4 regions of the Salmonella sp. FC25216 genome follow, and region 1 is predicted to be linked to each of the others. Evidence: predicted binding sites of a transcription regulator. Region 1 holds the regulator's gene; each other region holds the start of a gene.
The links. Region 1 encodes Fur, which represses iron uptake genes when iron is present. Its sites were predicted from a motif close to ATAATAATGAGAACNACTATCAA; they were not measured.
Positions count from the first base shown of each region.

Region 1 (7,337 bases):
AATGTCGGATGCGCTCTCGCCGATATGCTTGGTGTGGCTGGCAATATAGCTATAGAGTTCATCATCAACTTCAATCGTTTTCATCTTAATCCAGTGCGATGTCTTTGCTGAATACAAGTCATTGGGATTATAGGAACAAATCCCAACAGCGGATAGCGTTAAGCCCGGCTGACAAAAAAACTCGGAGTAAACCTTAGAGGTTGCAGCCCAGTGGCAGAATGGTCAACATAATACCCTAACCCGACAGAGCGAAAAAAAGAACTTTGCCATGAAATTAAATATCCGAGCGCAATCTGCACAAAACCTGCACAATAATTCCCCCATCGTTCTCGTTCATGGCCTGTTTGGCAGCCTGGACAACCTCGGCGTACTGGCGCGCGATCTGGTGACCGATCACGACATTATTCAGGTCGATATGCGCAATCATGGTTTATCGCCGCGCGATCCGGTCATGGATTATCCGGCAATGGCCCAGGATCTGCTGGATACGCTTGACGCGCAGCAGATCGAGAAAGCGACTTTTATTGGTCATTCCATGGGCGGAAAAGCGGTAATGGCGCTGACGGCGCTGGCGCCCGATCGCATCGATCGTCTGGTCGCGATTGATATCGCCCCCGTGGATTATCACGTTCGCCGCCACGATCGCATTTTCGCGGCCATTAACGCCGTAAGCGAATCCGACGCTACATCCCGCCAACAGGCGGCAGGTATTATGCGCCAGCATCTTAACGAAGAAGGCGTGATCCAGTTTCTGTTAAAATCCTGGGCTGAAGGCGAATGGCGTTTTAATGTTCCGGTATTATGGGAGCAGTATCCGTATATCGTCGGCTGGGAAACCATTCCGGCCTGGGAACATCCGGCGCTGTTTATTCCAGGCGGTAACTCGCCGTACGTGACCGAAGCGTACCGCGACGCGCTGCTGGCGCAATTCCCTTTGGCGCGCGCGCATGTGATAGCCGGCGCGGGCCACTGGGTACATGCCGAAAAACCAGAGGCGGTTCTGCGCGCCATCCGCCGTTATCTGCACGATAAGCGCTAACTGATTAAAAACTCATCGCCTGTGCGCGATTACGCGCGCGGGCGTTGGCGTCGCTTCCTCGCTGATGTATGATGGCGCGCTATCCATCCGGGCATAAGCCTGGCTGATTGTTTCCCCCGAAGTCACCAAAATCATGGCCAAAGAACAAACGGACCGTACGACATTAGATCTGTTCGCGCACGAGCGTCGCCCGGGACGACCTAAAACGAATCCGCTTTCGCGCGATGAACAGTTACGCATCAATAAGCGTAACCAGTTAAAACGCGACAAAGTTCGTGGCCTCAAGCGTGTCGAATTAAAACTCAACGCACAAGCTGTTGACGCGCTGAATGAACTGGCCGAAGCGCGCAACATTAGCCGCAGCGAGCTCATTGAAGAAATGTTAATGAAGCAGCTTATGGCGCTGCGCGGCCAGGGTTTAGTCTGAAAACAAGTTTTGTTTCATATTTCGTGTAGCAGAGCGTGCAGTCCCGCGTGATTGCTGTTTCCGCATATCTGCCTGTTCTGCTATGATTGCCCTTATCCGTGGGCAATTCGCCACCACCATTTCAATAAGTTTCAAGAGGTTATTTTACTCATGGCAATCACTGGCATCTTTTTCGGCAGCGACACCGGTAATACCGAAAATATCGCAAAAATGATTCAAAAACAGCTTGGTAAAGACGTTGCCGATGTGCATGACATTGCAAAAAGCAGTAAAGAAGACCTGGAAGGGTATGACATTCTGCTGCTGGGCATCCCAACCTGGTACTATGGCGAAGCACAATGTGACTGGGATGACTTCTTCCCGACTCTCGAAGAGATTGACTTTAACGGTAAGCTGGTGGCGCTGTTTGGCTGTGGCGATCAGGAAGACTACGCGGAATACTTCTGTGATGCGCTGGGCACTATTCGCGACATTATTGAGCCGCGCGGCGCCACGATTGTGGGTCACTGGCCAACCGCAGGCTATCATTTTGAAGCCTCTAAGGGTCTGGCTGATGACGATCATTTTGTCGGCCTGGCGATTGACGAAGACCGTCAGCCTGAACTGACCGCCGAGCGTGTTGAAAAATGGGTCAAGCAAATTTCGGCTGAATTGCACCTCGACGACATCCTCAACGCCTAATCTTATGCGGCGCAGCATTACGTCTGCGCCGCATCAATAGACAAGACCAATCAAAATAATTGCTACAAATTTGTAACTTTCACACCCATCCCTGTACAATGTCCGGGTGTAATCAGGTGGCGCCAGAATTTGCAGGCAAAACCACAGTTTTATTAACATCTGCGAGAGACTTGCGGTTTTCATTTCGGCATGGCAGTCCTATAATGATACGCATTATCTTGAGTGCAATTTCTGTCACTTCTCTAATGAAGTGAATCGTTTAGCAACAGGACAGATTCCGCATGACTGACAACAATACCGCATTAAAGAAGGCTGGCCTGAAAGTAACGCTTCCTCGTTTAAAAATTCTGGAAGTTCTTCAGGAACCAGATAACCATCACGTCAGTGCGGAAGATTTATACAAACGCCTGATCGACATGGGTGAAGAAATCGGTCTGGCAACCGTGTACCGTGTGCTGAACCAGTTTGACGATGCCGGTATCGTGACCCGCCATAATTTTGAAGGCGGTAAATCCGTTTTTGAACTGACGCAACAGCATCATCACGATCATCTTATCTGCCTTGACTGTGGAAAAGTGATTGAATTTAGTGATGATTCTATTGAAGCGCGCCAGCGTGAAATTGCGGCGAGACACGGTATTCGTTTAACTAATCACAGCCTCTATCTTTACGGCCACTGCGCTGAAGGCGACTGCCGCGAAGACGAGCACGCGCACGATGACGCGACCAAATAAGTATAAATCTTTCGAAGAGCCAACCGCCCGGTTGGCTTTTTTATATCCTCCTCTTTCCTGCTGCTTGATGTTGATTTAATGTAAAAAAACCGCTATCGCATCTCAGGAGAGCAGGAATGGAGCTTCGCCAGTTACGCTATTTCGTGCGTATTATTGAAACCGGCAGTATGGGTAGCGCCGCGCAGGATCTTGATATTGGCGTTTCAGCCTTAAGCCAGCAGATGTCCCGTCTGGAAAACGAGCTTGCCATCCGTCTGTTGCAGCGCACCTCGCGCGGCGTAACGCCGACCAACGCCGGGCTGGCCTTTTATTCACAGGCACAACTCGCCCTGCGTCATGCCGACGACGCGATTCTCGCCGCAAGAGAAGCACGTCTTTCCGGTCATGTGAGCGTAGGAATGGCCCCCAGTACCGCCTCCATACTGGGTATACCTTTTATCCATGCCATGCAGGAAAACTATGCCGATGTCCGACTGCATGTGGTGGAAAGCTTGTCCGGTAATCTGGAAAGAATGATTAATACCCGCCAGATTGATTTAGCCGTTGTCTTTCAAAAAGATAAAATCCTGCGCTGGAGCGCCAGACCGATCCTTGAAGAACAGCTTTTTCTGATTGGCTCCCATGCCCTGCTGGCGGCGCTTCCTGATAACCCGATCACGCCTGAACAACTGGCAGACATTCCGCTCATTATGCCGAGCCAGGGACACGGACTGCGCGGCAGGCTGGACGCTGTATGCCAGGAACATGCGCTTAACGTTGATATCGTTGCGGAAATTGACGGCCTGGCGTTGTTGATGCGCGCCGTGCGCGACGGCCTTGGCGCCACGTTACAGCCCGGCGCGGCGATTTCTCATCTGGATAACGACGCGCTACGCGTGATCGGCGTCCATAATCCGATACTCAGCCGCCCCAACTTTTTAGTCAGCCTGTCGGATGATGAGCTGACGCCCGCCGGTCTTGCCGCCAGAGTGGTACTCACCAAAGTCATGCGTCAGTTAGTCGACGCTGGCGAATGGCCAGGTGCTACCCTTTACGCTTACTAAACCCCTGTTTAGCGCTACCTGATAGCGCGCCGCTTATTTATCCGTATACATTTTAATTACAAATTTAACAAATAGTTAAATGGTACGGGAGCATAAGATGGTTGATGTACTGGTGATAGGCGGAGGCAATGCCGCATTATGCGCCGCCCTGACCGCACGGGAAGCGGGCGCATCGGTTCTGCTGCTGGAGGCTGCCCCGCGGGAATGGCGCGGCGGAAACTCTCAGCATACACGAAACCTGCGTTGTATGCATGATGCGCCGCAGGATGTGCTGGTGGAACGCTATCCTGAAGAGGAGTTCTGGCAGGATCTGTGGCGCGTCACCGACGGCAACACCAAAGAAGCGCTGGCGCGGTTGGTCATTCGCACCTCTTCGCAATGCCGCGACTGGATGCGCAAACATGGCGTTAACTTTCAACCGCCGCTATCGGGGGCGCTCCACGTCGCGCGCACTAATGCATTTTTTATGGGCGGTGGGAAAGCGCTCGTCAATGCCTATTACCGTAGCGCCGAACGGCTGGGCGTGCAGATTCGTTATAACACGCCGGTTCATGCGCTTGAACTTCATGACGGCGAATTCGTAGCAGCGCTGGCGGGCAACGAACGTATTACTGCCAAAGCCTGCGTACTGGCGGCTGGCGGTTTCGAATCAAATCGTGAATGGCTGCGGAAGGCCTGGGGAGAAAACGCGCGCGGCGAATGGCCCGCGGATAATTTTCTGATTCGTGGCACGCGTTTTAACCAGGGCGTATTGCTCAAATTTATGATGGATGCCGGCGCGGATATCATTGGCGATCCGTCCCAGTCGCACTGCGTAGCGATTGATGCCAGGGCGCCGCTGTACGACGGCGGTATTTGTACTCGCGTTGATTGCGTATCGCTGGGTATTGTCGTGAATCGCGACGCCGAACGTTTTTATGATGAAGGCGAAGATTTCTGGCCGAAGCGTTACGCCATTTGGGGGCGTCTGGTTGCTCAACAGCCAGGACAAATTGGCTATTCGATTATTGACAGCAAAGCCATCGGCCACTTTATGCCGCCGGTTTTTCCTGGCGCGCAGGCCAATACGCTGGCTGAATTGGCCTGCCAGTTGGGGCTGGACGCGGAAAAATTTACCCGCACCGTCACGCAGTATAACCAGGCCTGCCAACCCGGTCATTTTGATCATACCTTGCTTGATAACTGCGCCACCAAAAACCTGACGCCGGCGAAAACCCACTGGGCGCGCCCGCTTGATGCACCGCCCTACTACGGTTATGCGCTGCGACCCGGAATCACTTTTACCTACCTGGGCCTGAAAGTCAATGAACGTGCCGCCGTACATTTTGCCGGTCATCCAAGCCGCAACCTGTTTGTTGCCGGCGAGATGATGGCAGGAAATGTACTGGGCAAGGGGTATACCGCAGGCGTAGGCATGTCTATCGGCACAACCTTTGGCCGCATTGCGGGGATAGAAGCCGCCCGCGCGGCGCACAAGGAGGCGCATCATGAAACAGCTTGAAAAATTAATCATTGAGACCACCGTACTTACCGAACCGGAAGCTGAGGTCGAACGCGTCATGCAAGTGTGTAACGCGTGTCGCTACTGCGAAGGATTTTGCGCGGTATTTCCGGCGATGACCCAGCGACTCGAATTCGGTAAAGCCGATGTTCATTATCTGGCGAATTTATGTCATAACTGCGGCGCCTGCCTGCACGCGTGCCAGTACGCACCGCCCCATGAATTTGCCATTAACGTGCCGAAAGCGATGGCGCAAGTCCGCCTGGAAACATATCAACAGTATGCCCAGCCTGCCGCTTTTGGCGCGTTATACCGTCGGGCGGGGATCACCGTCGCGCTGGCGCTGATAGTCGGTCTGACGCTCTTTTTATTACTGGCGATGGCGCTGAAAGGGTCGCTAATTCATCCGCCGTTGGCCGGTGACTTCTATCAAATTTTTCCGCATAGCCTGCTGGCATGGATGTTTGGCTCAGTTTTTGTGCTGGCAATCGGTTTGCTTATGGTGGGCCTAATCCGCTTCTGGCGTGAGATCTCGCCGGGCGTACCGCGTTCGGCGGAGATTGCGGAAGCTTCGCACAATGCGTTAACGCTGAAATATCTCGATGGTGGACACGGCAAAGGCTGTAACGAAGCGGATGATGCGTTCACGCTGCTACGCCGTCGCTTTCATCACTTTACCTTTTACGGTTTTATGCTCTGTTTTGCCGCCACAGTCGTGGCGACGGGCTATCACTACGTCGCCGGTTGGGAAGCGCCCTACCCGTTCTTTAGCCTGCCGGTCATGCTTGGCACGCTGGGCGGTATCGGTCTGCTTATCGGCCCAGCGGGGCTACTATGGCTCAATCTGCGGCGGTCGCCGTTACATGGCGATGCGCGCCAGAAACCAATGGATCGCGGCTTTATTCTGCTTCTGTTCTTAACCAGTCTTACCGGGCTGGCGCTGCTGGCAGGCAGAGACACCAGCGGAATGGGCATACTGCTGGCGCTCCATTTAGGCGTGGTGATGGCACTCTTTCTCACCCTTCCCTACGGAAAATTCGCCCACGGATTTTTCCGCTGCGCGGCCTTACTCAAATGGGCAGTTGAGAGGCGACGCGGAAAACATGCGGGGGATACAGGCAACTGACCCGCAGCATCTTACCCATAAAACAATAAAGACAGTGGAGAGCAAACCCTATGGCACAACACACACCTGCAACATCGCGCGCCGGCACGTTCGGCGCAATACTGCGCGTGACAAGCGGCAATTTTCTTGAACAGTTTGATTTTTTCTTGTTCGGATTTTACGCCACCTATATCGCCAGAACGTTTTTTCCGGCGGAAAGCGAATTTGCCTCATTAATGTTGACCTTTGCCGTCTTTGGCTCCGGTTTTTTAATGCGCCCCATCGGCGCGATTGTGCTTGGCGCCTATATTGACAGAATCGGACGTCGTAAAGGGCTGATGGTGACACTGGCGATTATGGGCTGCGGTACGTTGCTCATCGCCCTCGTCCCCGGCTACCAAACGATCGGCCTGGCGGCACCTGCGTTGGTGCTGCTGGGCCGGTTATTACAAGGATTTTCTGCAGGCGTTGAGTTAGGCGGCGTTTCGGTCTATCTGTCCGAAATCGCAACGCCAGGCAATAAAGGATTTTATACCAGTTGGCAATCCGCCAGTCAGCAGGTCGCGATCGTTGTTGCCGCGTTGATTGGTTATAGCCTGAATCTCACGCTGGGACACGACGCGATATCGGAATGGGGCTGGCGAATTCCGTTCTTTATCGGCTGTATGATCATTCCGCTGATTTTTGTTTTACGTCGTTCATTACAAGAAACAGAGGCGTTTTTACAACGCAAGCATCGCCCCGACACCAGGGAAATCTTTGCTACTATCGCCAAAAACTGGCGCATTATTACGGCCGGAACGCTGC
Region 1 covers NZ_JBDGON010000014.1:22,502-29,838, forward strand. The annotation lists gene seqA (replication initiation negative regulator SeqA) at 1-84, opposite strand, end outside; gene ybfF (esterase) at 269-1,039, shown strand; gene ybfE (LexA regulated protein) at 1,173-1,466, shown strand; gene fldA (flavodoxin FldA) at 1,617-2,147, shown strand; partial or broken gene AC3G3F_RS21090 (fur leader peptide) at 2,351-2,436, shown strand; gene fur (ferric iron uptake transcriptional regulator) at 2,429-2,881, shown strand; gene tcuR (tricarballylate utilization LysR family transcriptional regulator TcuR) at 2,998-3,924, shown strand; gene tcuA (FAD-dependent tricarballylate dehydrogenase TcuA) at 4,022-5,425, shown strand; gene tcuB (tricarballylate utilization protein TcuB) at 5,412-6,551, shown strand; gene tcuC (tricarballylate/proton symporter TcuC) at 6,602-7,337, shown strand, end outside.

Region 2 (7,337 bases), on a different contig from region 1:
GGTACTGGTGGTTCAGGACCCGTTTACCAGCTACTACGATGCTCGGGTCGTGGCGGATTTTATCCGCCTGGCGGAAAAACTGGGCAGGAGACCGGTATTGTTGCCGTTCTCGCCGAATGGTAAGGCGCAGCATATTAAAGGTTTTCTTAATCGCTTTGCGAAAACGGCGAAAAAAACCTCTGAATTTCTTAATCGGATCGCCGCGTTGGGGATGCCGATGGTGGGCGTCGATCCGGCGCTGGTGCTATGTTATCGCGACGAATACAAACTGGCGCTGGGCGAACAGCGCGGCGATTTTCATGTGTTGCTGGTGAATGAATGGTTGGCGCAGGAAATAAATGCAAGACTGTCCGTCAAGGTGAGCGGCGAACCGTGGTACTTTTTTGGCCATTGTACGGAAGTCACGGCTTTACCCGGCGCGCCTGCGCAGTGGGCCGCCATCTTCGCCCATTTTGGCGCGAAGCTGGAAAATGTCAGCGTAGGCTGTTGCGGTATGGCGGGTACTTATGGACATGAAGTAACCAATCATCAAAATTCGCTGGGAATTTATGAGCTATCCTGGCATCAGGCGATGCAACGTCTACCGCGAAACCGTTGCCTGGCAACCGGTTATTCCTGCCGAAGCCAGGTCAAACGCATTGAAGGTACGGGCGTGCGTCACCCGTTGCAGGCATTACTGGAGATTATGGGATGATCTGGAAACGCGAAGTGACCCTCGATGCGCTAAATGCGATGGGGGAAGGGAATATGGTTGGCCTGCTTGATATCCACTTTGAGCATATTGGGGATGATACGCTGGAAGCGACAATGCCCGTCGATCATCGCACCAAACAACCGTTCGGCTTGCTGCATGGCGGAGCGTCTGTGGTACTGGCGGAAAGTATCGGTTCGGTCGCAGGCTATCTGTGTACGCAGGGGGAGCAAAAGGTGGTGGGTCTGGAGGTGAATGCCAACCATGTACGGTCGGCACGTCAGGGGCGCGTGCGGGGCGTCTGTAAAGCGTTGCATATCGGGGCTCGCCATCAGGTCTGGCAGATAGACATCTTTGATGAACAGGGACGTCTGTGCTGTTCTTCGCGTCTTACTACAGCGATTGTGTGACGTTGTCACCGTAAAAGTGTGATGCATATTGCTTTTGGTCAAAATATGCGCAGAAAAAGGTGATATACTGTGCACGTTTACACATAAGCGAGGATGATATGTCTACTGATTTAGACCCAACCCAACTGGCGATTGAATTCTTACGCCGTGATAAAACCGAACTTTCTCCCGCGCAGTATCTGAAACGTTTAAAACAGCTGGAGTTAGAGTTTGCCGATCTCCTCACCCTCTCTGCAACCGAACTGAAAGAAGAGATCTATTTCGCCTGGCGGTTGGGCGTGCATTAATAAAGTCTGTGTAGGCCGGATAAGGCGTTCGCCGCCATCCGGCTATGTTGCCAGGCAATCTCACCAGACAATTTCATCTGGTAATATGCAATCCCCTTGATTTTGTTTAAAAAAACACAGATCGCCATTTGTGCTAAAAAGGCGTGCTCTCTTTATGAGATTATTCTTATGCCCCTTCAAGAGCTAAGCCATTAAGAGTGCCGGAGATAAGCGCCGGATGGGGCCGGAACCCTTAAGCCTGTATTGAACAGACTTAAGGGTTTTTCTTTTCCCGGGCGCGCAAAAAACTAAGGTCTATCAATAACCGCTGGCATGTCGTCAGCCGTGTTATTGTTCAAAATACGGTTAGCCAGCACACCTGACATCATCGATCCGTTAACGTTCAGTGCCGTGCGGGCCATATCAACGATAGGTTCGATGGCAATAAAAATACCGACCAGCGCAACGGGAAAATTCAACGTCGACAGGACAATCAGCGCCGCGAACGTACCGCCGCCGCCGACGCCGGCTACGCCAATGGACCCCAGCGCAATAGCGGGCAACATCGCGACCAGAAAATGCAGCGAGAGCGGATCAATTCCGATGGTGGGCGCAATCATCGCCACCATAATAGCCGGATAAATCCCGGCACAGCCATTTTGTCCCATACTGGAGCCAAACGAAGCGGAAATATTGGCAATGGTGCTTTGTACGCCAAATTTTTCCTGAGCGGAAATGGCCAGCGGAATAGAGGCTGCGCTGCTGCGGGAAACAAACGCAAAGGTTAAGACAGGCCAGACCATTCTGAAATAACGTGCTGGATTATTACCGCTGAGGACCAGCAAAATGGCGTGCACGATAAACATCATTAAAATCGCAATATAACAGGCGCCGATAAAACCAAGTAAGCTGGCGAATTGTTCAAGGCGGTATGATGAAAATACGGTAGTCATTAATGCCATGACGCCATAGGGCGTTAATGCAATAACGATACGTACCATCTTCATCACCCAGATCTGAATAGCGTTAATGCCTGCGCTTAATTTCTGACCTTCTTGCGGCGCCTCTTTTTTGACTTTTAACAGGGCGATCCCCGCTATTAGCGTGAAGATAACGATTCCGATAACGGAAACACTTCTGGCCCCCGTAAGATCAAGAAAAATATTCGTCGGGATCAGCGATGTTATCAACTGGGGAATCGACACGGCGGCAGTTTTGTTGACTTCTTCGGTGGTCAATGTTGACGGCATGTGCACAAAAGCGCTGGCGTCAAGTCCCAGTATATGAGCGGTCAGTAATCCGATAAAACCGGCAATCATCACCAGGCATAACATGCACCCGACGATCGTCAGCGACATTTTTCCGATGCCGGCGCTATTTTCCAGTTTATTGATGGCAGAAATAATAGAAATAAAAATTAGCGGTATAGCGACCAGTTTTAACAGGTTGACGTAACCATTGCCGACGATGCTGTACCATTCGATAATAGTTTTAGTGTGATTTGCTGAAATAAAATGCAGGGATAAACCAATAACAGCCCCTAAAAAGATAGCGATAAAAACGCTTTTCGACAGGGAGTCGCTTTTTTGATTAATTCTGAAGATGACCCACGAGAAAACCAAAAAAAGTGCGATATACGCGAGCGTGACAACCATATTTTAAGCCTCTTGCCTCATTCAGCACCTGAAATGCCGGAAAGAGTTAACATAAACCTATAGCCCAAACTGAGTTATAGAACCGTTGCGGATTATAAAGAGTGGAACGCCAGGTATCCATACAAAAAATGGGGTTCTGACCTCGCAGCCCAACAACGTCGACAGCCTATTAATTAAATAGTCATTTTCTATACATCTTTTCGTTTTTGACCTGTCAGAACGGTCAATATCTTTTAACTCATTAAATATCAACATATTAAATGAATTTTTGTCTGTCTTATGGCCTGGCGGACAGGGTCTATGCTTAATAAAAGGCGCTCAATCTGACCGTTTGTCGGAAAGCCCCTGTGGTTAAGGGGTTGAAGTGATAATCATTATCACTAACATGCTGTTATATCCTGGTGATTAAGAACGCGAGGTAACCCTATGGAATTGCATTCAGGAACGTTTAACCCGGAGGACTTCCCCTGGCAAGGGCTGACGTTAACGCCAGCGGCGGCGACGCACATACGTGAACTGGCGGCAAAGCAGCCGGGCATGTTGGGCGTGCGGTTAAGCGTAAAACAGACGGGATGTGCCGGATTCGGCTATGTTCTGGATACCGTTCGGGAACCGGATAAAGACGATCTGGTTTTTGAAGTCGAAGGTGCAAAGCTCTTCGCGCCGTTACAGGCGATGCCTTTTATTGACGGAACAGAAGTGGATTACGTACAGGAAGGGCTGAACCAGTTATTTAAATTTCATAACCCCAAAGCCCAGAATGAATGCGGCTGCGGCGAAAGTTTTGGGGTATAGGCGGTACTATGTCTCGTAATACTGAAGCAACGGAAGAGGTCGGCATCTGGACAGGCGGACGCCTTAATTACAAAGAAGGATTTTTCACGCAATTACCCACTGATGAACTGGCAAAAGGCATCAGCGAAGAGGTGGTGCGTGCGATTTCCGCAAAGCGTAACGAACCTGAGTGGATGCTGGAATTTCGTCTCAATGCCTATAGAGCCTGGCTGGAAATGGATGAACCGCACTGGCTGAAGGCGCACTACGATAAACTGAACTATCAGGACTACAGCTATTACTCTGCGCCATCATGCGGAAACTGCGACGATAGCTGCGTTTCCCAGCCGGGAGCCGTACAGCAAACAGGCGCGAATACTTTTCTGAGTAAAGAGGTTGAAGACGCCTTCGAGCAGCTTGGCGTTCCCGTTCGCGAAGGGAAAGAGGTCGCCGTAGATGCGATTTTTGACTCTGTCTCCGTGGCGACCACATACCGTGAAAAACTGGCGGAGCAGGGCATTATTTTCTGTTCTTTTGGTGAAGCGATACACGATCACCCTGACCTGGTCAGGAAATATCTTGGCACCGTCGTTCCGGGGAACGATAACTTTTTTGCCGCGCTGAATGCGGCGGTCGCTTCCGATGGGACGTTTATCTATGTTCCCAAAGGCGTGCGTTGCCCAATGGAGCTATCCACTTATTTTCGCATTAACGCCGAGAAAACCGGTCAGTTTGAGCGCACGATTCTGGTGGCAGATGAAGGCAGCTATGTGAGTTATATCGAAGGATGCTCCGCGCCCGTACGCGACAGTTATCAACTCCACGCCGCGGTAGTGGAAGTCATCATCCATAAAGACGCTGAAGTAAAATACTCCACCGTACAAAACTGGTTCCCGGGCGACAACAACACGGGCGGCATTCTGAACTTTGTGACCAAGCGTGCGTTGTGCGAAGGGGAAAACAGCAAGATGTCCTGGACTCAGTCGGAAACCGGTTCGGCGATTACCTGGAAATACCCGAGCTGTATTCTGCGCGGTGATAATTCTATCGGCGAGTTCTATTCCGTGGCGCTGACCAGCGGACATCAGCAGGCTGACACCGGCACCAAAATGATCCATATCGGTAAAAACACGCGCTCGACCATTATCTCAAAAGGCATTTCCGCCGGGCACAGCCAGAACAGCTACCGTGGGCTGGTAAAAATTATGCCGACGGCGACCAACGCCCGAAATTTCACACAATGCGACTCCATGTTGATTGGCGCGGACTGCGGCGCGCATACGTTCCCGTATGTTGAATGCCGTAATAACAGCGCGCAGCTAGAGCACGAGGCGACAACATCACGCATCGGTGAAGATCAGCTTTTCTATTGCCTGCAACGCGGCATCAGCGAAGAAGACGCTATTTCGATGATCGTCAACGGTTTCTGTAAAGACGTTTTCTCGGAACTGCCGCTGGAGTTTGCCGTTGAAGCGCAAAAACTGCTGGCGATTAGTCTTGAGCACAGCGTCGGTTAATGATTAAGGAAAACCCATGTTAAGCATCAAAGAGTTACAGGTCAGTGTGGAAGAAAAAGCAATTTTGCGTGGCCTGAATCTGGAGATTCGCCCCGGCGAAGTTCACGCCATTATGGGGCCGAACGGTTCCGGAAAAAGCACGCTCTCCGCTACTCTGGCGGGACGTGAAGATTATGAGGTCACTGGCGGCTCGGTTACGTTCAAAGGTAAAGATCTGCTTGAACTGTCGCCGGAAGAACGGGCGGGCGAAGGGATTTTTATGGCCTTCCAGTACCCGGTAGAAATCCCCGGCGTCAGTAACCAGTTTTTCCTGCAAACCGCGCTGAATGCCGTGCGCGCCTACCGAGGGCAGGCGTCGTTGGATCGCTTTGATTTTCAGGATCTGATGGAAGAAAAGATCGCATTGCTGAAAATGCCGGAAGATTTACTGACCCGTTCGGTAAACGTCGGTTTTTCCGGCGGGGAGAAAAAGCGCAATGATATTTTGCAAATGGCGGTGCTGGAGCCGGAACTGTGCATCCTTGATGAGTCTGACTCCGGACTGGACATCGATGCGTTGAAAATTGTGGCGGAAGGCGTCAACGCGCTACGCGACGATAAACGCGCTTTTATTATCGTGACCCACTATCAGCGCATACTGGACTACATCAAGCCCGATTACGTCCATGTCCTCTATCAGGGGCGAATTGTCCGATCCGGCGATTTTACTCTGGTCAAACAACTGGAGGAGCAGGGTTATGGCTGGCTTACCGAACAGCAGTAAAGCGCTACAACAATGGCAGCATCTCTTTGAAGAGAAAGGAGAAAGTCGAACTGAGCAGGCAAGACAACATTTACAACAGATGTTGCGTCTGGGATTGCCAACGCGTAAACATGAAGACTGGAAATACACACCGCTGGAGGGCTTAACTCATAGCCAGTTTATCCAGCAGTTTGCGACTATCAGCGCCGTACAGCGTGATGCGTTGGCGTTGCAAATCGATGCCGTGCGGCTGGTGTTTGTCGACGGGCGGTTTATGCCAGAGCTCAGTGATAGCACGCAAAACAGCGGATTTGACGTTAGCGTCATGGATGAGCGCCAGACGCTTGCCGCGCCGGTACAGCCCGAGGTTTTTCTGCATCTGACGGAAAGCCTGGCGCAATGTGTTACGTATATACAGGTACGGCAAAATCAGCGTCCGACCAGACCGCTACTGTTAATGCATATCACCCAGGGCGTGGCTGGCGACGAGCTAAACACTGCGCATTATCGCCACCATCTGGCGCTGGCGGAGGGCGCGGAGGCGACGGTTATTGAGCATTATGTCAGCCTTACAGAGGCAAAACATTTTACCGGCGCGCGTCTGACGATGAAGGTTGCAGGGAATGCGCAACTGCGCCATATCAAACTGGCGTTTGAAAATGCGTCCAGCTATCACTTTGCGCATAACGATCTTCTGCTGGCGACAGACGCCTCGGCGTTTAGCCACAGTTTTCTGCTGGGCGCCGCAGTACTACGTCACCACACCAGCACACAACTGAATGGCGAAAACGCGACGCTTCGACTTAATAGCCTGGCGATGCCGGTAAAAAATGAAGTCTGCGATACGCGGACATGGCTGGAACATAACAAAGGCTACTGTAACAGCCGCCAGTTGCACAAGACCATCGTCAGCGACAAAGGACGCGCGGTCTTTAATGGTCTGATCAACGTGGCACAACACGCCATTAAAACCGATGGTCAGATGACCAATAATAACCTGCTATTAGGGAAACTGGCCGAAGTCGATACCAAACCGCAATTAGAGATCTATGCCGATGACGTGAAGTGCAGCCACGGCGCGACGATCGGGCGTATTGACGATGAGCAGATGTTTTATCTGCAATCACGCGGCATCAGGCAGCAGGAGGCGCGGCACATGATTCTTTACGCGTTTGCCGCAGAGTTAACGGAAGCTATCCATGATAGCGCCCTTAAACAGCAGGTACTGGCGCGAATTGGCCAGCGACTGCCCGGAGGCTTAGCATGACATTTTCTGTTGAAA
Region 2 covers NZ_JBDGON010000008.1:127,136-134,472, reverse strand. The annotation lists gene ydiJ (D-2-hydroxyglutarate dehydrogenase YdiJ) at 1-694, shown strand, start outside; gene menI (1,4-dihydroxy-2-naphthoyl-CoA hydrolase) at 691-1,101, shown strand; gene AC3G3F_RS17205 (YdiH family protein) at 1,200-1,388, shown strand; gene AC3G3F_RS17200 (L-cystine transporter) at 1,676-3,022, opposite strand; gene sufA (Fe-S cluster assembly scaffold SufA) at 3,449-3,817, shown strand; gene sufB (Fe-S cluster assembly protein SufB) at 3,826-5,313, shown strand; gene sufC (Fe-S cluster assembly ATPase SufC) at 5,330-6,076, shown strand; gene sufD (Fe-S cluster assembly protein SufD) at 6,051-7,322, shown strand; gene sufS (cysteine desulfurase SufS) at 7,319-7,337, shown strand, end outside.
Region 2: sufA (Fe-S cluster assembly scaffold SufA) is a predicted target of Fur. The motif match lies at 3,387-3,409, and genes of this name have one in related genera.

Region 3 (7,337 bases), on a different contig from region 1:
CCGGTAACCCTAAGCACGGTATCGCGATCGAAACCATCGGTTAGCATGGAGCGGGCAATGCGCAATGCGGCGAGCCGTTGGCCTTCCTGTTTGCCTTGTTGTAGCCCTTTCTGTAACCCGTTACGATGCCCTTCCTGACGCAATCTTTCTGCGATAGTCATGATCTTCTCCTTATGCTGTGGGATACGCATAGCCACCTGGCGGATAAACGTATTGAAGCGCGCGGCGTCGCCAGTGTGCACCATGTAATTAAACAGACTTTGAAGCTGGGTGTCATTAGCGTATCCCTTAACCAGCAGGGCGACCAGCTGTTCGACAAGCCCCATCAGATCACGTTGGCGGATGTGTTTTTGTATGAGTTCCAGCAGCGCGACGCGGCGGTGCCGCATAATCTCGTCGTCCGGCACGACCGTAATATCGACCAGAGGAAAGGCGGTGGCGTATAGCTTACGCGCCATAACCGGGTCGGCAAATTCATCCAGCCAGCATAATGAGAACGGATACGGGCTTCGGTTTCCGTGGTAAAACAGCATTGGTACCACTAACGGCAACGTCTTATGCCCGGCCTCCAGGTGTCGTTGCATTGCAGCCATCGCGTAACGCATCAGCCGAAATGCCATATGCGCGTCCGGCGTACTCTGATGTTCAATAACCACGTAAATGTAACCTTCACCTTCACTTGTTTCCAGCGACCAAAGAATATCGGAATAATGGGGGCGTAAATCCTCTTCAATAAAGCTACCGGACTCCAGCCGTAACGTATTCAGATTACAGATTTGACGTAATGTCGACGGGAGATGGATTTCCAAAAAATCTCGTGCAGTATCGGGGTGGCATAAAAACTGTTTGAATACCGCGTCATGCGGCGTGGATGTTGTTGAGGTCGCCATATCGATCCGTCACCGGTGAAGTTCAATGACGTGACACTACGCGCTGACCGGGCTGATTGCAGTAGAGAATTAGTGCGCTTGCGAGGCGCATGGGGAGATAAATGCGGACGGCGGTAACGCTTTCATCTTTGTGGAAGGCATTACGCAAAATTGCCCGGCAGCGTGACGCGTACCGGGCAACATAACGCGGGATAAAGGCCGGATGAGAAGTGTTACGTCGCTATCCGGCGAAGGTTAACGCAAGGCCCACCATTCGCGCAGGCAGGCTTTACCTTCCGGACAACTTTTGCAGCTACCTGAAAGGCAGCCGTCCGGTTCTTCCGGGATACGTACCGCTTTACCCATGATCTCCAGTTGATTCAGCATGGCGTCGATCATTGGCTGCGGGGCGTGCAGCGTATGGCTGATCTGCGTTACCTCCATGCGACCCCGTAGCGCCAGTAGATCGCGAACCTGTATCAATGAAGCCATTTTTTACATCCCTTAGTGACAATTGCCCGCAGTGCCCGAACAACAGGAACTGACGTTTTTGCGGGTTGCCAGTAGTTCAATGTCCACACGGCTGCGGGCGCGGCGCAACAGGCTTAACACCACAACGTTAAAGACGATCACCGCCAGAATACAGATCAGGCTGTATGTAGGGTGTTGACTGAAGCTGGTAACCTGATAGAACAGCGTGGCGAGCGAATAGGCGATATTCAGTCCCCACAGGATTGAGAAGCTCATCCAGCCGCGGCTGGACTCGCGGGCGATAGCGCCCATCACCGAGATACACGGTACGTAAAGCAGGACGAAAATCAGGTAACTGTACGCCGCCGCGGCGCTGCCGAATTTTTGATCCATTACGCCCATCGCTCCGGTCGCCATTTCGCCGTCGCCTTTACTTGCTTCGATCGGGTTGGCCAGTACGCTCAGGCTAAAGGTGTCTTTCAGGCTTTGCCAGGTATCGTCAACCGCGCCCAGCAGTTCATCGCCGAGATGAAAGTCGGCAGGGTTAAACGCTTCGTCCTGAATATTTTCGGCGGTGTAGAGCGTGTTCAGCGTACCGACGACAACTTCTTTCGCCATGGCGCCCGTAAACAGACCCACGGTCGCCTGCCAGTTATCCTCATGGACGCCGATCGGTTTAAAGACTGGCGTGATCACCCGGCTTACAGAGGCGAGGGCTGAGTCATTAATGTTATCGACGATTTTGCCGCTCAGTGAGAAGCTGTTAAACGCGCTCAGGAAAATACTAACGATGATAATGACTTTACCGGCGCGCAGTACAAAACCTTTCAGGCGTTGCCAGGTCTGGATAATAAGGCTCTTGATATGCGGTACGTGGTAAACCGGCAGCTCCATCACAAACGGAGAGGCTTCGCCGCGCATAATGGTATGTTTCAGCATCAGGCCGGTTAATACCGCCATAACAATACCCAGCACGTACAACGAGAAGACCGCCAGCGCGCCGTTTTGCCCGAAGAAGGCGGCGGCAAAGACGGCGAAAATCGCCAGACGCGCGCCGCAGGACATAAACGGCGCCATCATGATGGTCATCAGGCGTTCGCGCGGAGCGTCAAGCGTGCGGGCGCCCATAACGGAAGGTACATTACAGCCGAAGCCGACAATCAGCGGCACGAAGGATTTACCCGGCAGCCCCAGCGCCTGCATCAGGCGATCCATGACGAAGGCCGCGCGCGCCATATAGCCGGAGTCTTCAAGGAAGGAGAGAAACAGGTACATCATCCCGATCTGCGGTACCAGCGGCAGGACGGTATTGATCCCGCCGCCAAGACCTTGCGCCAGGAAGATGGTTAACCAATCCGGGAAGTGCAGAGTGTAGCCAATCCACTGAATGCCATGAATAAAGATAGCGACGGAACCGGCATCAAACAGGGGTTGCAACGCGCCGCCGATGTTAATGGCGAGCAAGAACATCAGGTACATCACGAACAGAAAAATCGGTAAGCCGAGGAAACGGTTCAGGATAATTTTATCAACTGCGGTGGTGAAACGGCTGGGTTCGGCTGTCAGGGTATTGCTTACCACGTCGCAAATAGCGGCGATACACTGGTAACGGGCGTCGGCGATATGCAGCGCCGGGTCGTCCATTTCGTCCTTCAGACGGGCAAGGGAGGTGTCCAGGTTTTGCGCCGCTTCGCCTGCGTAAGCCTGGCTGTAGATATCGCCCTCCAGCATTTGCAGACCCAGCCAGCGGCGCTGTTGTAAAGGCATCTCCTGGGCCATCGCGTCGGCCAGGAAACCCGCCTCGCGCAGCAGCGGCTGGGCATAATGCACCAGTTCGACATTGTCGTTAGCGTTGTGACGGTCAATGGCCAGTTTCAGCGCCTCGATACCGCGACCGCGAGTCGATACCAGCGGTACGACAGGGCAACCCAGACGCGTGGACAGAGCGTCGACATCAATACGAACCTGCTGTTTTTCGGCAATATCCAGCATGTTGAGCGCGACAATACAGGGGATACCCAGCTCCAGCAGTTGCAGCGTCAAATAGAGGTTACGCTCCAGATTGGAGGCGTCCACAACGTTTATCAACAGGTCGGCATCGCCGCTCAGGATGTAGTGGCAGGCGATCTGTTCGTCGAGAGAGGTTTGCGACGAGATGGTCGTCAGCGAATAGGTGCCGGGTAAATCTACCAGCGTGACCTGGTGGTCAGTTGTCGAAAACTGACCCTCTTTACGCTCGACGGTGACGCCCGCCCAGTTCCCTACGCGCTGACGCGCGCCGGTGAGTTGGTTAAATAAGGTGGTCTTGCCGGAATTAGGATTACCAATTAAACCAATGGTTAATTTTTTCATTTTTATAGACTCACTGTATTAACAGGAAACCGCTTCCACTTCTATTAACGCCAAATCCTTTTTACGTAATACCAGACTCACGCGTCGTGTTTCGATATGGATCGGATCGCCTAAGGGCGCGACGCGGACGACATTAAATGAAGAGCCGGGCAACATGCCGAGCGAAAGCAGTTTTTGACGATACGCCGGGCTGATTTCACGCGCAAAGCCGGTGATTTTCCACGCAGTGTCAGGAGTGAATTGCATACGACCTACTTGTTTCTTGCTAACTGGATGTATACCTCATGCGGCGCTCAGGGGGGCGGCAGGAGACCCGATATTTAGCCAACGAAGGAAAGAGTAAATAATCAACAACACAATGATAATGAGAATGGTTTCTATCTTCAACGGTTAAAATGTGACGGAATGTACAAATAAGCGATAATTTGCGCCAATGTTGATATGGCTCAACATTTATTTGTCTTTTTGCAAATCCCCCTGTTGTGCAAATATCCACTATTTTTAATGTTTAATTAAGGTTTCATCTGTTAATAGAGTGATAATTAATAGTACGGATAGCAGAAGAGAATTAATTAACAGATTCTAATGGGTAAGATTTAATTGTTAATTAAAAAAGAAAGGGTTGGACGTATTGCAAAATCGCAGGCCGGATAAGAGATCATCCGGCCTGCGTATTACCCGATTAGCGTTTTTTCCCCAGTGCGGCTGCCAGCGCATCCATCATGGCGCTGTTACCGGCTGGCTGGGCGTCCCGACCGCGCGGTTTCACCGCTTTTGTTGCCGGGCGGTTTCCCTGAGCGCGATCGGCACCGCCGCTACGGCGAGCAGTGGTTTCGCCGGGCTGTTCGTCCAGACGCATCGTCAGCGCAATACGCTTACGTTGCAGATCCACTTCCAGCACTTTCACCTTCACGATGTCGCCGGCTTTCACCACGGTGTGTGGATCGTCGACGAATTTAGTCGACAGGGAAGAGATGTGAACCAGACCATCCTGATGGACGCCGATATCGACAAACGCGCCGAAGTTGGTGACGTTAGTGACCGCCCCTTCCAGAATCATACCCGGCAACAGGTCATTCATGGTTTCGACGCCATCGGCGAACTGCGCGGTTTTAAATTCAGGGCGCGGGTCACGGCCTGGTTTTTCCAGCTCTTTGATGATATCGCTCACGGTCGGCACGCCGAATTTATCGTCGGTAAAATCGGCGGCCTTGAGGTGACGCAATTCGTTGCTGTTGCCCATGAGATCTTTTAGCGCTTGCTGCGTCGCCGCCAGAATTCGTTCGACAACCGGATAGGCTTCCGGGTGGACGGTAGACGCATCCAGCGGGTTATCACCGTGGTTAATACGCAGGAAGCCCGCGCACTGCTCAAACGCTTTCGGCCCCAGACGGCTCACCTTCAACAGTTGCTGGCGATTCTGAAACTGACCGTTCTCATCGCGCCAGGCGACGATGTTCTGCGCCATCATACGCGTTAAGCCCGCGACGCGGGTCAGCAGCGGCACGGAGGCGGTATTCAAATCGACGCCGACGGCGTTTACGCAGTCTTCTACCACCGCATCCAGTTTACGGGCCAACTGGGTCTGGCTGACATCGTGCTGATATTGGCCGACGCCGATCGATTTCGGGTCGATTTTCACCAGTTCAGCCAGCGGGTCCTGTAGACGGCGGGCAATGGACACCGCGCCGCGCAGAGAAACATCCAGATCCGGAAACTCCTGCGCCGCCAGCTCAGAAGCGGAATAAACGGACGCCCCCGCTTCGCTGACGATCACTTTCTGCGCCGTCACGTTCGGGAATTGTTTCTGCACGTCGAGATAGAAGCGTTCGGTTTCGCGCGATGCCGTACCGTTGCCAATCGCTACCAGTTCGACGTGGTATTTTTCGCACAGCGCGGCGATAACGGTAGCCGCTTTGGCCGCCTGACCGGTATGCGGATAAATGGTATCCGTCGCCACCAGCTTGCCGGTGCCGTCAACGACAGCGACTTTTACGCCGGTACGCAAGCCAGGATCAAGGCCCATTGTGGCGCGCAGGCCAGCCGGTGCCGCCATCAGCAGGTCGTGCAGGTTACGGGCAAACACGTTAATCGCTTCGTCTTCCGCACGTTCGCGCACGGTGCCCATCAGTTCGGTTTCGAGGTGCATTAAGACCTTGATGCGCCATGTCCAGCTCACTACGCCCTTGCGCCAGCTATCCGCCGGGGCGTTATTCAGACGCAGGCCGAGATGGTCCATGATGATTTGTTCGCAGTAGCTCTCTTTTGGCGGCTCATCAAACTGTGGGTCGGCATTGAGCGAAAGTTGCAGAATGCCTTCGTTACGACCACGGAACATTGCTAACGCACGGTGAGACGGGACGTTGGCAATTGGCTCATGATGGTCGAAATAGTCGCGGAATTTTGCCCCTTCTTCCTCTTTGCCGCTCACGACGGTGGCAACCAGATGGGCGTTCTTCCACAGGTAATCACGCACTTTCGCCAGCAATGCGGCGTCTTCGGCAAAGCGCTCCATCAGAATGTAGCGTGCGCCATCGAGCGCGGCTTTCGTGTCCGCCACGCCTTTGTCGGCATCAATATACTTTGCCGCTTCCACATCAGGATCGTGGGACGGCTCGTTCCAGAGCAGATCGGCCAGCGGCTCAAGGCCGGCTTCAATGGCGATTTGTCCACGGGTGCGGCGTTTAGGTTTATAGGGCAGGTAGAGATCTTCGAGCTCGGTCTTACTTAACGTAGCGTTGATGGCGCCAGCCAGCTCATCGGTCAGTTTGCCTTGTTCGGAAATGGACTTGAGGATGGCCTGACGCCTGTCTTCCAGCTCACGCAGATAGCCCAGACGTGTTTCCAGGTTACGCAACTGCGTGTCATCCAGACCGCCGGTGATTTCTTTACGATAACGTGCGATAAACGGCACGGTGTTCCCTTCGTCAAGCAGGCGAACGGCAGCTTCAACCTGTCCGGCATGTGCCTGGATTTCACCCGCAATAATGCGGCAGAAAGAATCATTCATCATGGGTTAGCTTCGTCTTCAGGATAAAAATCAGGGGATAGTTATACGGATTGGCTGACAAAAATGCCAGCCATCAGCGGGGGCTTAGGATTCTTCTTGTCTTATTTGACGTATTCGATCGCATTGACGTACCAGTTTGCTTCGCCGACAGGGGTGTTGACCACCGCCAGATCGCCCACTTCTTTTTTCAGTAGTGCCCGCGCCATCGGCGAGTCGATAGAGATGTAATCCTTACGTCCAAAAATTTCATCGTAACCGACAATGCGGAACTTCAGCGTATCGCCGTCGTCATTTTCGATTTCCACCCAGGCGCCGAAGAAGACTTTGCCCTCCTGCTGCGGGGAATAATCCACGATTTTGAGATTTTCCATGCATTTGGTCAGATATCTGACACGTCTGTCGATCTCACGCAGGCGCTTTTTATTATACTGATAGTCGGCATTCTCGCTGCGGTCGCCCAGACTCGCAGCCCAGGTCACTTTTTTGGTGACCTCCGGGCGCTCTTCACGCCAGAGATAATTGAGCTCTTGTTTGAGTGTTTCGTACCCTTCGCGGGTGATCAGGGGCGTTTTCATCTCGTTGATTTACCTTTGCTGTCGATATTGCGCACACGGGGTATAACGTGATCGTCCCGA
Region 3 covers NZ_JBDGON010000004.1:329,605-336,941, forward strand. The annotation lists gene AC3G3F_RS10730 (Rpn family recombination-promoting nuclease/putative transposase) at 1-890, opposite strand, end outside; gene feoC ([Fe-S]-dependent transcriptional repressor FeoC) at 1,125-1,361, opposite strand; gene feoB (Fe(2+) transporter permease subunit FeoB) at 1,374-3,692, opposite strand; gene feoA (ferrous iron transporter A) at 3,711-3,938, opposite strand; gene AC3G3F_RS10750 (Tex family protein) at 4,375-6,705, opposite strand; gene greB (transcription elongation factor GreB) at 6,804-7,277, opposite strand.
Region 3: feoA (ferrous iron transporter A) is a predicted target of Fur. The motif match lies at 4,051-4,073, and genes of this name have one in related genera.

Region 4 (7,337 bases), on a different contig from region 1:
GGCGGCGGAAATTTTGTCGGAAATCATTTCAGTGGGATGGAAGTGTCCCGCATCCAGACACAGCGCGGTCTGACGGCTGGTGGCATAGCCCATGTAGAACTCACTGGAGCCAACGGTGTAGCTTTCCGCGCCGATGCCAAACAGTTTGCTTTCGACCGCATCGATGTGGTGCATCGGGTCGAATTTCTCGCTAATGACCTCATCCAGCGCTTCCAGCAGGCGCTGACGCGGGGCTAAACGGTCGACGGTAATGTCTTTCATGCCGTCCGGAATCCAGATGTTCATCACCGACGGCGTACCGAGCTGCTCACCAAAGTATGCCGAGACGCGGCGGCTGGCTTTGCAGTGATCGATCCAGAACTGGCGGATGTTGTCATTAGCGTGCGACAGGGTGAAACCGTCGGCGCTCAGCGGATGCGAAAAGCAGGACGGGTTAAAGTCCAGGCCGAGCTTATTGGCCTTTGCCCACGCTACCCAGTTTTTAAAATGCTCGGGTTTGATCCGATCGCGGGCAACCGGCGTATCCGACTCAAGGTAAATGGCGTGCAGGTTTAGCCGTTTTGGCCCCGGGATCAGACGCAGCGCCTGTTCCAGATCGGCGCGCAGTTCGGTGGCGTTACGCGCTTTGCCCGGATAGTTGCCGGTCGCCTGAATTCCGCCCGTCAGCGAACCTTCCGGGTTCTCGAATCCGGCAACATCGTCGCCCTGCCAGCAGTGCATGGAAACCGGCAGGCGATCGAGCTGGCGCAGCGCCGCCTCGACATCAATACCTACTGCGGCGAAACGTTGTTTTGCCAGTTCCCAGGCTTGTTCCAGTTGAGTGGTCATGCGCAAAGCTCCTTTGTCTGTCGTTTGGGTTGAAACTGCGCAACGTGGCGGGCAATTTCACTATCAGGATTAGGGATATAGGTTGTCAGGTCGTAGTTGGCGCTGACGACCTGACGGAAGTCATCGACGTTGTTTAATTCGTCGAGGGTCATAAGCTGAATACCAATACTGCCAAGGGTGGAGGCTTCAATCGGCCCAGCCATCACGCGAATACCACACGCATCGGCGCACAACTGGTTGAGTAGAGCGTTCTGGCATCCGCCGCCGACAATATGCAGTTGGGTAAATGCTTCGCCGCGCAGATTTGCCAGTTTGTGCAGAATGTCGGCATACAACAGCGCCAGACTGTCGAAAATGCAGCGCGCCAGTTCGGCATCGCTGAGGGGAACGGGCTGGCCGGTCTCGCGACAGGCAGCCTGAATTTCGGTGCGCATATCGTCAGGATTGATAAAGCGATCGTCATTCGGGTTAATCAGGAAACGGCAGGCCGGCAGCGCTTCTGTTTGGGCGATAAGCGCAGGTAGATCGGTAATGCGCCGTTCTTTCAGCACGCGCTGGAGCAGCCACAAACCCATAATGTTTTTCAGTACCCGATAACGCCCTTCCGCGCCGCCTTCGTTGGTGATATTGGCGGCCAGCGCGTCATCTGTGGTGTAAGGCATTTTGCTTTCAAAACCCATCAACGACCAGGTGCCTGAAGACAGGTAAGCGCTATGTTTATTTGCCAGCGGAGAGGCAATAACGGCGCTGGCGGTATCGTGACTGGCGACGGCTATCACCGGAATACGGTTGCCCTGCGGGCAAATCCAGTCGCCGATAATATTGCCCGGGTGCGAGGGGCGACCGAACCAGCTTTTTTTCGCGCCGGTCCACGCCAGTAGGGTATCGTCCCAGTCATCGGTATTGATATTGACCAACTGGGTGGTCGTGGCGTTGGTGTATTCCCAGTTCATTTCACCGGTCAGGCGGTAGCTGAAATAATCGGGCATCAGCAGCGCATGAGCGACCTGCGCCGTTAACTCAGGCTGTTGCTTCGTCAGCGCGCGTAGCTGATAGACGGTGTTAAACGGCAGAAACTGAATCCCGCTGCGGCGATAGATTTCGCTTTTGCCGATCTGGACCAGCGCTTGCGACATGATGCCCATGGTACGGTTATCGCGGTAGGAGACCGGCAGGCCGACACGCTGACCTTGTTTATCCAGCAGGACATAATCGACGCCCCAGGTGTCGATGCCGATGCTGTCGATAAGAATGCCTTCATCGCAGACTTTCTTCAGACCAAGACGGATATCCTTTTCCAGACTGTCGATGTCCCAGGTGTCAAACCCGTCTGTTTTTTGTAGGCAGTTCACAAAACGGTGGATTTCACGTAGCGTCAGGGTACGGTGTTTGCGGTCATAACGCGCCAGCATCACGCGCCCGCTGGATGCGCCGAGATCAACCGCGACACAATGGCGAAAAGTCATAATGAGGTCCTTCTTAGAGTCATTGCGCACAGTCTAAAAAAGCCCTCAAAGGCCTACCTTCTCGTTACTGACAGGAAAATGAGCCGCTGGCAACAAGGCAAAGATGAACGTGATAGCGTTCACAGTTTCTACTAATAGGCCGGTGTGATGTCGTCCGCATTTCCCGCTTTTTCCCGCCTTTTCTTGAAAAAAAGACCATGTTTGCGCGCTTTAGCGTCAAAAATTTAAGGTGAGACCGATAACCCTTAATTACTATCACCAGGCCGGAGAAATTCGGCGAAAACGCCTGGAGGCGAGGCTGGCGCGCCTTTTGGGCGAACGGCTTCAGTCAGTTTCATTCATCAGGAAGGGATACATCATGACGGTACTGCATAGCGTGGATTTTTTTCCATCAGGTAAAGCGCCCGTGGCGATTGAACCTCGTCTGCCGCAAGCCGCTTTCCCTGAACATCATCATGATTTCCATGAAATTGTGATTGTGGAACACGGTACGGGCATCCATGTATTCAACGGGCAGCCGTATACCATTAGCGGCGGTACCGTGTGTTTTGTTCGCGATCACGACCGGCATTTATATGAACATACCGACAACTTATGCCTGACGAACGTACTGTGGCGTTCGCCGCAAGCCTTTCAGTTCCTGGCGGGGCTGGAGCAATTGCTGCCGCAGGAGCAGGATGGTTACTATCCTTCTCACTGGCGGGTGAATCAGAGCGCGTTGCAGCAGGTGCGCCAGTTGGTCGGATTGATGGAGCGCGCCGGAGACGGCATGGATGCGCCTGCCGTGGCGAATCGCGAAATTTTGTTTATGCAACTACTGGTATTGTTACGCCGCAGTAGCCTGATGGAAGGCGCGACCGATAACGACGCCAAACTTAACCAACTGATGGCATGGCTGGAAGACCATTTTGCGGAGGAGGTCTGCTGGGAGGCGGTAGCTGAACAGTTTTCGCTGTCGCTACGTACGCTGCATCGTCAGCTTAAGCAGCATACCGGGCTGACGCCGCAACGTTACCTTAATCGCCTGCGTTTGATCAAAGCCCGGCATTTATTGCGCCATAGCGATCATAGCGTGACAGAAATCGCGTATCGCTGCGGTTTTGGCGACAGTAACCACTTTTCGACTCTGTTTCGCCGCGAATTTAACTGGTCGCCGCGGGATATCCGTCAGGGACGCGATGCGATACTCCAGTAACGCAAACCCTATCAACGTTTTTCGTCGCCAATGTGCTGATAATTATACCCTTTAATGCCGGATGGCGGCTGCGCCTTACCTGGCCTACGGCGGCGAGCGGTAGACAGGATAAGCGTAGCGCCAACCGGCAAGCATTCAACGTGAGGTGCTGCGGTGGCAAATCAGTTAATCCTTTTGAAAAAAGATTTTTTTACTGATGAGCAGCAGGCCGTTACGGTTGCCGATCGCTATCCACAGGATGTTTTTGCGGAACATACGCATGAGTTTTGTGAACTGGTGATGGTCTGGCGGGGCAACGGCCTACACGTTCTTAATGACCGTCCATATAGAATTACCCGCGGCGATCTGTTTTACATTCGTGCTGAAGACAAACACTCCTATACCTCCGTTAACGATCTGGTGCTGCAAAATATCATTTACTGCCCGGAGCGTTTGAAACTCAATGTAAACTGGCAGGCGATGATTCCTGGCTTTCAGGGAGCGCAGTGGCATCCTCACTGGCGGCTGGGCAGTATGGGAATGAATCAGGCGCGGCAGGTCATTAACCAGCTTGAACATGAGAATAATGGACGCGATCCGCTGGCGAATGAGATGGCGGAATTGCTGTTTGGTCAACTGGTGATGACGTTAAAACGGCATCGCTACGCGACCGACGATCTTCCGGCAACCTCCAGAGAAACCCTGTTGGATAAATTAATTACCGCTTTGGCTAATAGCCTTGAGCGTCCCTTTGCGCTGGATGCGTTTTGCCTGCAGGAACAATGCAGCGAACGGGTGCTGCGGCAGCAGTTTCGCGCCCAAACCGGGATGACGATTAACCAATACTTACGCCAGGTCCGTATCTGCCACGCGCAGTATCTGCTTCAGCATAGCCCGCTGATGGTTAGCGAGATTTCGATGCAGTGCGGTTTTGAAGATAGTAACTATTTTTCAGTGGTGTTCACGCGGGAAACCGGGATGACGCCGAGCCAGTGGCGTCATCTCAGTAATCAAAGCGATTAGCTGGCCATGCCTAAACCAACAATATTCGCCGCGATAATAATTACCACGCAGCCGAGGCTTAAGACGCCAACGGGACGGCGACCAGCATTTTTCCACTCTTTTAGCACCAGACCGACCAGCCCCCCGCACAGCACATAGAAGCTCATGTGCAGCATCCAGCTCATGTAGTCATATTGCGCCGGAATGCGCGCGTGACCCCAGGCATAGAAAAAGAACTGTAAATACCACATCAGACCGCCAAGCGCGGACAGCAGAATATTGCTGATAATCAACGGCCTTGCCAGCGAGAAGTCGGCTTTTATCGACAGATTTTGTACTTTTGCCAGGCGGATAAAACAGAAACCGAGGTTAACCAGCGCGCCGCCGCCCATAATCACTACGTAACTCGGCAGCGCAGCATAGAGCGGGTCAACGCCAAGCGCGGCAGCGGCCTCATGCATCGGTTTAGCCGCGTTCATGGCAAAGGACATCCCCGCCGAGAAAATACCGCACATTACTGCCAGCAGAAGCCCTTTCTTCAGATTGAACTCCTCTGCTTTAATGCCCATTTTGCGTTCTTTTAACTGTCCGGCGCGCGTCACAATTCCGACGCCGATCAGCGCGACAAAAACGCCAAGTAGCGTCATGCGTCCCCCTTCGGTATGGATTAACACCTCGACGTTACCGTTGATGACAGGCGTCATCAGCGTGCCGACGATAAGCGTAATGCCGATAGCGATGCCGATACCCATCGACATCCCGAGATAACGCATGGTCAGACCGTAATTAATATTGCCGATGCCCCACATGGCGCCGAACAGAAAAACCGGTAAAAGGGTGGAGAGGTTAAATTGTCCATAATAGGCCCAGAAATCGGGCAGTAAGAGGGCGCTAATTGTCCACGGCAGAATAAGCCAGGAGACAATGCCGCCCACTGACCACATGGTTTCCCATGACCACTGTTTCACTTGCTTGAACGGGGCATAGAAGCAGGCTGCACTGGCCGCACCTATCAAATGCCAGAAAATACCCATCGTAATCGCGTTACTCATCACTTAATCCTCGTCGTTTTTAACGTCTTGTTACTGCTGCGATGAGACGAGTGTAAAAAGTGCGCAGATGATTAACCTTTCGCCAGTTGCCGTCGTTCCGATCTTCCTGGCAATCATCAGGATAAGTGGGTGATTTGGCTCACATCTTAGGCAATGTTATGAAAAATTATATCCTTACGAAAAGTACGGCATTGATAATCATTTTCAATATCATTTAATTAACTATAATGAACCAACTGCTTACGCGGCGTTAACACCCGGCCGCTCGACAATACTGGAGAGGAATATGAGTTATACACTGCCATCCCTGCCGTACGCTTATGATGCACTGGAACCGCATTTCGATAAGCAGACGATGGAGATTCACCACACCAAACACCACCAGACTTATGTGAATAACGCCAATGCGGCGCTGGAAAGTCTGCCGGAATTCGCTAACTTGTCTGCTGAAGAGCTGATCACCAAACTGGATCAACTACCCGCGGACAAAAAAACCGTACTGCGCAACAACGCGGGCGGTCACGCTAACCACAGCCTGTTCTGGAAGGGGCTGAAAAAAGGCACCACTCTGCAGGGCGATCTGAAAGCGGCGATCGAGCGTGATTTCGGATCTGTTGAGAAATTCAAAGAAGAGTTTGAAAAAGCGGCCGCCAGCCGTTTTGGTTCCGGCTGGGCGTGGCTGGTGCTGAAAGGCGATAAACTGGCTGTTGTTTCTACCGCTAACCAGGACTCTCCGCTGATGGGCGAAGCCATTTCCGGCGCATCCGGTTTCCCGATCCTGGGTCTGGACGTCTGGGAACACGCTTACTATCTGAAATTCCAGAACCGTCGTCCGGACTATATCAAAGAGTTCTGGAACGTAGTGAACTGGGATGAAGCGGCTGCACGCTTCGCTGCGAAAAAATAAAGTTGCATTGAAGCCCGTGAGAAGCGAGTCTGATGACTCGCTTTTTTTGTATCTGCATAAGGAGTCGCGATGCATTATCCGGTTGAGGTATTCACAGGCAAAATTCAGGATTACGCGGGAAGCCGCCCCAGCGCTATCGCGAAAGTGCAGGTCGATGGCGAACTCATGCTGACGGAGCTGGGTCTGGAAGGTGATGAGCAGGCGGAGAAAAAAATTCACGGCGGTCCCGACCGCGCGCTGTGCCATTATCCGCGCGAGCATTATCGTTACTGGGCGCAGGAGTTTCCGGAACTGGCGGAACGGTTTGTCGCCCCGGCGTTTGGCGAGAACCTTTCCACCGACGGTCTGACCGAGCAAAATGTTTATATCGGCGACATTTTTCGCTGGGGAGAGGCGCTCATTCAGGTAACGCAGCCGCGTTCGCCGTGCTTTAAGCTCAATTACCATTTTGCGATTAGCGACATGGCAAGCCAGATGCAAAACGTGGGTAAAACCGGCTGGCTCTACAGCGTGATAGCGCCAGGCAAGGTAGCGACAGATGCGCCGCTGGCGCTGGTTTCCCGCGTGAGCGATGTCAGCGTGCAGGAGGCGATCGCCATTGCCTGGCATATGCCGTTTGACGATGAGCAGTATCACCGGTTGCTGTCGGCGGCGGGATTATCGAAAAGCTGGACCCGAACCATGCAAAAGCGTCGCCTGAGCGGCAAGATTGAAAATCAGTCACGACGTTTGCAGGGCTGATGTGATGCCCGGTGGCGTTGCGCTTACCGGGCCTACGAGTTCCGTAGGCCGGATAAGGCGCTTACGCCGCCATCCGGCGCCACAGCGTTAATTACGAACGTTTATATAGCGGCAGCCAGATCACTAACCGCAATCCCCCCAGCGGGCTGTCATCCGCTTTCACCCAG
Region 4 covers NZ_JBDGON010000013.1:52,603-59,939, forward strand. The annotation lists gene rhaA (L-rhamnose isomerase) at 1-828, opposite strand, end outside; gene rhaB (rhamnulokinase) at 825-2,294, opposite strand; gene rhaS (HTH-type transcriptional activator RhaS) at 2,653-3,489, shown strand; gene rhaR (HTH-type transcriptional activator RhaR) at 3,643-4,491, shown strand; gene rhaT (L-rhamnose/proton symporter RhaT) at 4,488-5,522, opposite strand; gene sodA (superoxide dismutase [Mn]) at 5,809-6,429, shown strand; gene yiiM (6-hydroxyaminopurine reductase) at 6,499-7,170, shown strand; gene cpxA (envelope stress sensor histidine kinase CpxA) at 7,262-7,337, opposite strand, start outside.
Region 4: sodA (superoxide dismutase [Mn]) is a predicted target of Fur. The motif match lies at 5,714-5,736, and genes of this name have one in related genera.